3 regions of the Oceanobacillus sp. NCCP-135 genome follow, and region 1 is predicted to be linked to each of the others. Evidence: riboswitches for the same ligand, from Rfam matches in the RefSeq annotation. Region 1 holds a riboswitch; each other region holds the start of a gene.

Region 1 (3,217 bases):
AAAAAGGACCGAGAAGTTCGAGGCGGCGTAGCTTTGAGCATCGGAACGTATGCAATTATTACGTGAGGAGCGGAAAAGCAAGCCAACGAAGAAAGATGAACATTTCGATATGTCATTTTTACCGAACTTTTTGAACATCCTATGAAATGAAACAACAATTCGGGCTGACATACAATTTTAGGAAAGATTGTATAGTCAGCCTTGTTTACATCATATACTAAAGTAATTCAATCATCTTGCTTGATTTCCTAGGGAGTGCTATGTGATGATAACAGATGAATCCGAAATAGTTATTATTGTTGAGGGCTTGACAGATAAAAGGCAAATTGAAAAGTTAATTACAGATGATGTTACGATTCTATGTACAAACGGTACACTTGGTATTGAACGTTTTGATGATCTTTTGGAAGATTACGATTTGGATTACAGAGATGTCATTATTTTAGTTGATGAGGATACATCAGGAATGAAGCTTCGAAAGCAGCTGGCTCGGGAGCTGCCACATGCTGAGCATATTCATATCAGCAGTGATTATCGCGAGGTTGCTACAACCCCTGAAAATATTCTTGCGACTGCCTTATTGAGTAAGCGTATTTCCGTTAATCCAATTTTCTTAGTTTAGGGTGGTATTTTTTTGCAGCAGATTACAGAAGAACAAATAGATAATGAGAATTATTTACTTTATATTTATACCCCATTTTGTGGTACCTGCCATTTAGCGAGAGCAATGCTGACTAAAATTGAATCGGTACACAATGAGAATATTTTTTATGAAATGAATGCATCATTACATCCTGAATTTATGCAGGAGCAGCAAATAGAAAGTGTTCCCTGTCTTTTGATAAAGAATGGGAATGACATAAAGGAAAAGGTTTATGCATTTAAATCCATATCGAATATTTACACCTATTTAATGGAATATAAACCGGAGTTATTTGTTAAACATGAAGGATAAATCTATTTTGATTGACATGATAAATGGAGCATGCTAGTATTTAGCATATGAAATTTTTATCACGCATTAACGGGCTGTAATACTCCCATCTCCAACCGTGAGAAATTCTAAATGTGAAGGCGGGGGATAAACAGCCTGTAAAATTTCTGATTCTGTTCGACTAACATTCAGTGGGGGAGGAAGGGAAACCCCCACTGAATGTAGTTTCACTTTATAAATATTATTTATCTCTTATCTTGAGCGGTGGAGGGACTGGCCCTAAGAAACTGCGGCAACCTTCAAATGAATTATTATTTGAAAGGTGCCAATTCCTGCAAAGTGTTTACTTTGACAGATGAGGGAACGTGAAGATTTTAAAGTTTAACTTACGTCTTTCTGTTCTCTTACAGAAAGGCGTTTTTTGATGGTTTTTGGGTATACTGAAAATTGCGGGATCCGTGTAAGGAGGAAATAGCCAATGATTTCGATCGAGGGTTTAAGTAAAATTTTTAAAGCAAATAAGAATGACATTACAGCGGTTGATGGTATGACACTTGATATAAAAGATGGTGAAATATTTGGTGTTATTGGCTATAGTGGTGCAGGTAAGAGTACGTTCGTTCGTTTGTTGAATCGATTGGAAGAGCCTACAGGTGGGCGTATTATTATCGATGATCAAGAAATCACAGCATTAAATTCCAAACAGCTTCGTATGGCAAGACAGGAGATTGGGATGATTTTTCAGCATTTTAATTTACTTTGGTCACGAACAGTAAAGGAAAATATAGCATTCCCTTTGGAAATAGCAGGTATATCTAAGGGTGAACGAGTTAAGCGTGTCCATGAATTAATTGAATTAGTTGGGTTATCTGGTAGAGAAAATGCGTATCCATCCCAGTTGAGTGGCGGACAGAAGCAAAGGGTGGGTATTGCTAGATCTCTGGCAAATAATCCCAAATTACTACTTTGTGATGAAGCAACGTCCGCATTGGATCCGGAAACAACTAATTCCATCCTTGATTTGCTCGTGGATATCAATCAGAAATTGGGACTTACGATTATCCTGATTACCCATGAAATGCATGTTATTCGTAAAATATGTAATCAGGTTGCGGTTATGGAAGAAGGGAAGATAGTCGAGCAAGGGGATGTGCTGGATGTATTTTTACGTCCCAAAAAGCAGGTGACAAAAAAATTCGTGGAACAAATTATGGGAACAAATGAAGATGATAGTGTGGCACAATTGATTGATACGTACGAAGAAGGTAAAATTGTTCAACTTCATTTTGTTGGTGAAATGACCAACCAGGCACTAATTAGTCAACTAGCAAAAAGATTTGCGATTGATATTAATATACTACAAGGGAAAATCACTCAAACGCAACGAGGAGCATATGGAACATTGTATGTACAGTTAACAGGAAATTATGAGGAGATTGAAAAAGCAGTGAAGTCTATCCATGATGAGACCTCAGTAGAAGTGGAGGTTATCCGTGATGCTACCTGATTTATTTGCAAGTATAGATTCACAGGATTTAATAGAAGCTACATATGAAACGTTTTATATGACGATACTAGCTTTAATTGGTACATGTGTTTTTGGGATACTGCTCGGACTGCTTTTATATTTAACGATGAAGAATGGTATTTGGCAAAATAAATATATTAACTTGATTGTAGCGGCAGTTGTAAACATTTTCCGTGCTATTCCGTTTATTATTTTAATTTTATTATTATTTCCGTTTACTGATTTTTTAATTGGAACAATTCGAGGCCCAAATGCAGCACTGCCAGCATTGATAATTGGTTCTGCACCCTTTTATGGTCGACTTGTTGAAATTGCTTTAAAAGAAGTGGACAAAGGTGTTGTGGAAGCGGCGAAGTCAATGGGGGCAAAAACAAGGACAATTATATTCCGTGTTTTACTGCCGGAATCGATGCCAGCCCTTGTTTCTGGTTTAACAGTTACAGCCATTGCTTTAATAGGTTATACAGCCATGGCAGGTATAATAGGTGCGGGCGGTCTTGGAAACTATGCATATTACTTCGGTTTTCAACGACGTGACTGGGATGTACTGCTGATATGTACAATTGTCATTGTTATTATTGTATTTATTTTTCAATTTATTGGGGATTTTATCACGAATAAGTTGGATAAAAGATAGGAAATTAGTAGAAAGTTAATTTTACACTGATAGGAAGTATAACTTTTTTAGGAAATCAGTATAAGTGCATAAGTAATACTTCGAAGCAAATTCTGGTCACAGACGAAAACATTTTCGT
Region 2 (3,217 bases), on a different contig from region 1:
TTAGTGTAATTTCTACAGTTAACTCATCAATCGCTTTGACTGATTCAATATACTCATTTGCAATCGTTCCTACAGAGGAAACCTTTCTCCAGCGGTCAATCGATGCGATGAGATCTTCCGCCGTAACTGTAGATCCGTCATGAAAATTCACACCTTCACGAAGCGTAATTGTATATTTTTTTTGATCTTCACTCACTTCATAATCTTCAGCAATCATTGGTTTTACTTGATAATCCTTATCTAAGGCAAATAAGGATTCAAAAATATGCCAGCCTACATCTCTTGTTGCCGTTGCCCCAGTAGACATCCAGTCAAGTGTATCCGGGTCTGAGGCAAAAGCAACATTCAATGTGCCACCCTCAACTGGTTCCCCAGCAGCTTGATCTCCAGTATTTGTTTCACTTTCTGTCGTATCTTGACTTGCATTTGCGCACCCAAATAAAAATAACGTAAATAATAATGCAATTATAAGTAGATAACTTCTTTTCATCGAAATATTCCCCTCCATCGTTTTCTTTATTCTCCCTTAGAAAAGGTAGTGTGACACTATCTTGACAAAGGATTTACTGATGTTTACCAGTGCTCTCTCATCAAAATCAAATTTTGGATGATGATGCGGATAATGGGTAGCTTCATTTTCGTTATGCGAACCAACTTTAAAATACGTTCCTGGTTTTTCTTCCAGGAAATAGGCAAAATCCTCTGCCCCCATTGTTGGTTCCAGCTTGACAATATCCTGTTTCGTAAAAACTTCCGATAAAAGTCCGCTCACTGTCTCTGTTTCTTCTTTATGGTTATATAGTGCCGGGTAACCGCGGAGATAATCAATTTCATAGTCTGCATGAAACCCGCTGGTAATTCCTTTTACAATTGAATATATTTCAGCTTCGACCTGATCACGAACATCTTCATCAAACGTACGGACGGTTCCTTCAATTGTTGCCGTATCAGGAATAACGTTAAAAGCATTTCCTGCATGGAAGACGCCGATAGTCACAACGGCAGATTTTAGTGGATCGATTCTACGACTAACAATTTTTTGCAATCCTTCCACTACACCGGTTCCTATAACAAGTGAATCAATGCTTTGGTGTGGTCTCGCTCCATGCCCGCCACGTCCTTGAATATTAATCTCAAATTTATCAACTGCTGCCATTTGATATCCCTCACCAACACCTATTTTCCCTAGTGGAATATCAGAGGCCAAATGGGCACCAAATACATAATCTACATCGTCCAGAATACCTTCTTCAATCATAAACTTTGCTCCACCAGGCGGCTTTTCTTCCGCTGGCTGGAAAACAAAAAGAATGGCACCTTTTAACTTTTGCCGATACTTACTTAGTGTTCTTGCAGTACCTAGTAAAGCAGAGGTATGACCATCATGTCCGCACGCATGCATGACACCGGGATTGGTAGATTTATAGGGGACATCTTTCTCATCCTTAATTGGAAGAGCATCAAAATCCGCTCTTAAAGCAATCGTTTTTCCTGAGCCTGCACCCTTTAGGATTCCAATTAATCCATTGCCCCCGATTTGCGTCTTTACTTCTAATCCAAATTCGATTAGTTTATCCTCTATAAACTTTGCTGTATGTACTTCTTCAAAAGAAAGTTCCGGATGCTGGTGCATATACCTTCTCCAGTTCTTCATTTCTTCCAAGCTATTATCGAGTTCAGTAAAAATTGATGATAGATTCTCATTCTGTTGCGCTTTACTCATCCTAATCCTCCATTCTTATATGAATTCAGCTCTTGCCAAAAAAATTGTCCTATTAAAAAAGACCACTTTTCCAAGAGGTCAGCTACTCAGGTCCAAGCCTTAAGCAAAACCTCTTATCTTTCAGACGTAAAGTCTGCTGGATTTGGCACATCTTGATTTTTCCATCAACTGTTGCCGAGGTATCACCGGGCCAGTTCCCTCAACCTCTCTAAATAAGAGTTACATATTAAATTTTATGATTCCTATTGTATCCCGACAATACCAACTTGTCAACTAGGTTTAGTTATATTTATATTGGTCCCTATGACTTCTCGGAATTCGTCTTATTTTGTCAAAAAAATCCCTTTCTTTTAGTATGTAAAAGGCATAGTCCAGTGGTAAGGAGGAGGTGAATTTCAGTTATTAATATGGTCATTGAGGAATATTTCACACATACTAAGGTTGCTACATTTATTATTACCATCCAGCTATATAAACCAAATTGTCATTACAACATAATACGCTATGATTAAGACATTATAATACTCTGAAGAAATAATTTTATGCCTGAAATTCACCCGACAAAAGATTTAAGAAATATTAGGAAACTTTGGCTTATCGCCAAGCCTTAATCGCGAAAGCCTTTGTGCACTTATACTGATTTCCTAAAAAAGTTATACTTTCTTATCAGTATTTGAAAACTCGGTTATCACCAAGCCCTTAGGTGACAGCCTAGCCTGCACTTATACGGTAAGGAAATATTCTATACTTTCTTATCTACCAACGGAATTCTCTGAACGATGTCACCAAAATAAAGAGCCAATTTTTATTACAAAAAATTGGCTCTTGAGATATGGTTATCATGAATATGGAAACTCGCAAACAGTTTATAGTGCAAACGGATGTATCACAAATTAGCTAAAGCAGAAGCAATAATAAAAAATGGAGAATAACCTTTAGATGTAAAAAAGATCGTTAGGGGTTAAACGACCACCTAAAGCAGGTAGATTTAGACATAAATATCGACGACTAAAGTCGTTCTTCAAGCTGAAGTCCTGCTTAAAGTCCTTATGCTTAAGCACACTCCAAATTTGACTAAACTCAATCCTCAATTCTAAATATGTCGTTCTTTTCTTCATTAAATTGATTTACGATATAATTTCTAATCGTTTCTTCATCTACTTTTCCAACTGTTGCACAGAAATAATCTCTTGCCCATAGATGCTGGTTCCAATATTTCTTTTTCAAATCTGGAAATTGATCTTGGAGAAGTCTTGATGATCTTCCTTTTAGATATGTAATTATTTCACTTGGGGCAAGACTTGGTGGACACGATATCAATAAATGAATATGATCTTTTCCAACACTTCCTTGCAAGATTGTTATACCTCTTGCTTCACAACCTTGTCTAATTAATTCTCTGGTTCTATATGCAATTTGCCCACTTAACACCTTATATCTATATTTCGTTACCCAGATGACATGGTACTTGATATCGTAGACTACGTGACCATT
Region 3 (3,217 bases), on a different contig from region 1:
CTTGTTCAGCTGTATCAAAAGTATATGTCGATGTTTGAAATAATGGTGGTGTCAAACTTCCCAGCATCTCTTTTGAATCATAGCCCTCATGAATGACAGACGTCTCAATATGTTTATGTTTTTTATCCATATGATTAACCCCCTTAAGTGCTTGCAAAATAAACATACCTACTATTATCATAAGCTATTACACTCATATTTGAAAGCGTATTCTCTAAATCCGTGTTCAATAATAAGCAAACCAAATAATTGCCTTGTTGAAAATTTTAATCTACTATTAGTGTAATTTAGCAGACAGGGGGAAGTTCCCATGGAAAACAATCAAGAAAAGCTTGGAATATTATATACAGCTAGCGCCTATATTTTATGGGGATTCCTACCGATTTACTGGAAATTGGTGGACAGGGTTTCAGCAGGAGAAATACTCGCACACAGAATTGTCTGGTCGTTTATCTTTATGCTCCTGATTGTTTCCATTTTACGTAAGTGGTCCCCATTCATTCAGGAATGCAAAATAATTCTCAAGAGTAAAGGCAAGCTTATCGGTATATCCGCGGCTTCCATTTTTATAAGCATAAATTGGCTTACGTTTATTTGGGCAGTAAATAGTAACCATGTAATCCAGGCTAGTTTGGGATATTATATTAATCCATTAGTCAGTATTTTATTAGGCATCATTGTGTTAAAAGAAAAATTGACAAGAAGACAGATTGTTTCATTCCTACTTGCAGCTATAGGAGTATTCTACTTAACATTCAGCTTTGGCGTATTCCCATGGGTTTCTATCCTATTGGCACTTAGTTTTGGATTTTATGGTTTGTTGAAAAAGATGGTTGATATTAGTGCCATGTTTGGGTTGACGATTGAAACAATGATCGTGGCACCAATTGCTGCTTTTTATTTGTTCACATTACCCGAAAGTGTCTTCACTTTTAACACTGCAATGGCATCAACAAATTTTTTATTGATCGGATCTGGTGTCGTTACGGCAGTCCCATTATTGTTATTTGCAAGTGGTGCTAAACAAATCCCGCTGGCAATGGTTGGATTTTTGCAGTACATTGCTCCAACACTCATGTTAATCCTCGGGGTATTTTTATATAATGAAACGTTCACGATGGCACATTTTATCGCATTCGCATTCATTTGGACTGCATTAATTATTTATATGGGTTCCGCATACAAACGCCCAATACGTCATCGGAAAAAACAGGAAATTTAATTTTTTTGAAAATACAGTTGACAATTGCACAGACTAAATACTATAATATTCAGTAATTCAAAAAAATTTAATCTCTTATCAAGAGTGGCGGAGGGAATAGGCCCTGTGAAACCCGGCAACCTTAAAGCATGATAGCTGCTTTAAATGGTGCTAAATCCTACAGATCGATAATGATCTGGAAGATAAGAGGAGGATCGGTTAGAATATACGCCCTCTTCTTAGGAAGAGGGCTTTTTCATTGATTTCCCTCTCTCCCCAGATTCATTGCATGCTCAGAAGAAAAATTAATTTATTCAAGGAGGAATTTATCATGTCAACATTTCATTTTCAAAATCCGGAAACAGTATTACTTCATGCAGGTCAGGAGCCAGATCCTACAACAGGATCAAGAGCTGTACCAATCTATCAAACTACATCCTACGTTTTTCGTGACACGGAGCATGCGCAAAATCTTTTCGGTTTAGCAGAGCCTGGAAATATATATACACGAATCATGAATCCAACAGTGGATGCTTTTGAACAGCGTGTTTCCCAGCTGGAGGATGGTGTTGCAGCTGTAGCAACCGCTTCAGGAATGGCTGCAATAACATATGCTATTTTAAATGTAGCCAGTGCCGGGGATGAAATCATCACAGATAGTAACTTATATGGCGGGACCTATAATCTTTTCGCACATACATTACCTCGCTATGGAATCAATGTGAAATTCGTCGATGGTACAGACATTGATGCAATTGAAGCAGCCATTACAGATAAAACAAAAGCAATATTTGGTGAAATCATTACAAATCCAAGCTTAAACATATTCGATGTGGAGGCAGTTTCGTCTATCGCTCATACGAATGGTATTCCATTAATCATTGACAATACGTTTGCTCCATACCTCACGAAGCCTTTAACCTGGGGTGCTGATATTGTTGTTCACTCTGCGACAAAATGGATAGGTGGTCATGGAACCGCAATCGGCGGTATTGTTGTAGATGGAGGACGTTTCAACTGGGATAATGGAAAATTCCCAGGATTTACTGAGCCTGATGAAAGCTATAATGGACTTAAGTTTATCGATGTTGGCCCTGCAGCTTTTGCAACGAAACTCCGTGTTCAATTACTACGTGATATCGGGGCATGTTTAAGTCCACATAATGCATTTTTATTATTGCAAGGGCTAGAAACCTTACATTTACGGATTGAGCGTCATAATAAAAACGCTGAGGAAGTGGCTGCATATTTACAAAAGCACCCTGCTGTGGAATGGGTAAATTATCCAGGTCTTGCAGAACATCCTTCACATCAATTGGCCAAAAAATACCTGAAAGACGGATTCGGATCTATTATTACATTTGGCATTAAAGGCGGCCGTGATGCAGGTAGAAAACTAATTGATAGCATCACCCTATGGTCACATGTTGCGAATGTCGGTGATGCAAAATCACTTATCATTCATCCAGCATCAACTACACATCAGCAATTAAGTGAAGATGCTCTGATAAAAAGTGGTGTATCTGAGGAATTAGTCCGCCTATCTATTGGTCTCGAATCCCCAAAGGATATTTTAATTGATTTGGATCAGGCCATTGCCAAAGCGGTTAATGAGCCCAGATTATATGAAGAAACTGATGAAGATGCGATCAAATGGCTATTATCCTCTCCATTTGACCGAAGTAATGGGGCTGTACGCAAAAAAGTGATTGCTGTAGTGGAGTCTAATGATTCTATCCAGCAGTTGAAACAATTAGGGTTTAGCATTATCCATCTCAATGAAACATCCGAACTAAAGGATATTGAAGGCGATGTGGATGCTGTTTGGGTAAAAAATCAACCAGTGGGCCAATCAATCATTGAATCATTTATTAACAAGCAAGGAAAAATCTTATGGATTGAAGATCCTGAAGCAAACGAACCTCTAATAGAAAATGCAAAGGCGACAGGAATTACTGTTATTTCAAATAGAAACCTTTATGAGGAGGCAATTGGACTAAGGGGAAATCGCTCGGA

The links. Region 1 has a riboswitch for S-adenosylmethionine ahead of AC6HVZ_RS13450 (methionine ABC transporter ATP-binding protein). Riboswitches for the same ligand answer to the same signal wherever they lie in the genome.
Region 2: another riboswitch for S-adenosylmethionine. It lies ahead of AC6HVZ_RS16105 (M20 metallopeptidase family protein); the one in region 1 lies ahead of AC6HVZ_RS13450 (methionine ABC transporter ATP-binding protein).
Region 3: another riboswitch for S-adenosylmethionine. It lies ahead of AC6HVZ_RS10355 (PLP-dependent aspartate aminotransferase family protein); the one in region 1 lies ahead of AC6HVZ_RS13450 (methionine ABC transporter ATP-binding protein).

Annotation. Positions count from the first base shown of each region.
Region 1 covers NZ_BAAKSZ010000019.1:16,141-19,357, reverse strand. The annotation lists gene AC6HVZ_RS13460 (toprim domain-containing protein) at 266-622, shown strand; gene AC6HVZ_RS13455 (thioredoxin family protein) at 635-955, shown strand; SAM riboswitch class I at 1,184-1,296, shown strand; gene AC6HVZ_RS13450 (methionine ABC transporter ATP-binding protein) at 1,413-2,441, shown strand; gene AC6HVZ_RS13445 (methionine ABC transporter permease) at 2,431-3,099, shown strand.
Region 2 covers NZ_BAAKSZ010000028.1:7,274-10,490, reverse strand. The annotation lists gene AC6HVZ_RS16110 (ABC transporter substrate-binding protein) at 1-490, opposite strand, end outside; gene AC6HVZ_RS16105 (M20 metallopeptidase family protein) at 527-1,723, opposite strand; SAM riboswitch class I at 1,834-1,942, opposite strand; gene tnpA (IS200/IS605 family transposase) at 2,804-3,217, opposite strand, start outside.
Region 3 covers NZ_BAAKSZ010000012.1:62,538-65,754, forward strand. The annotation lists gene megL (methionine gamma-lyase) at 1-130, opposite strand, end outside; gene rarD (EamA family transporter RarD) at 311-1,222, shown strand; SAM riboswitch class I at 1,295-1,411, shown strand; gene AC6HVZ_RS10355 (PLP-dependent aspartate aminotransferase family protein) at 1,533-3,217, shown strand, end outside.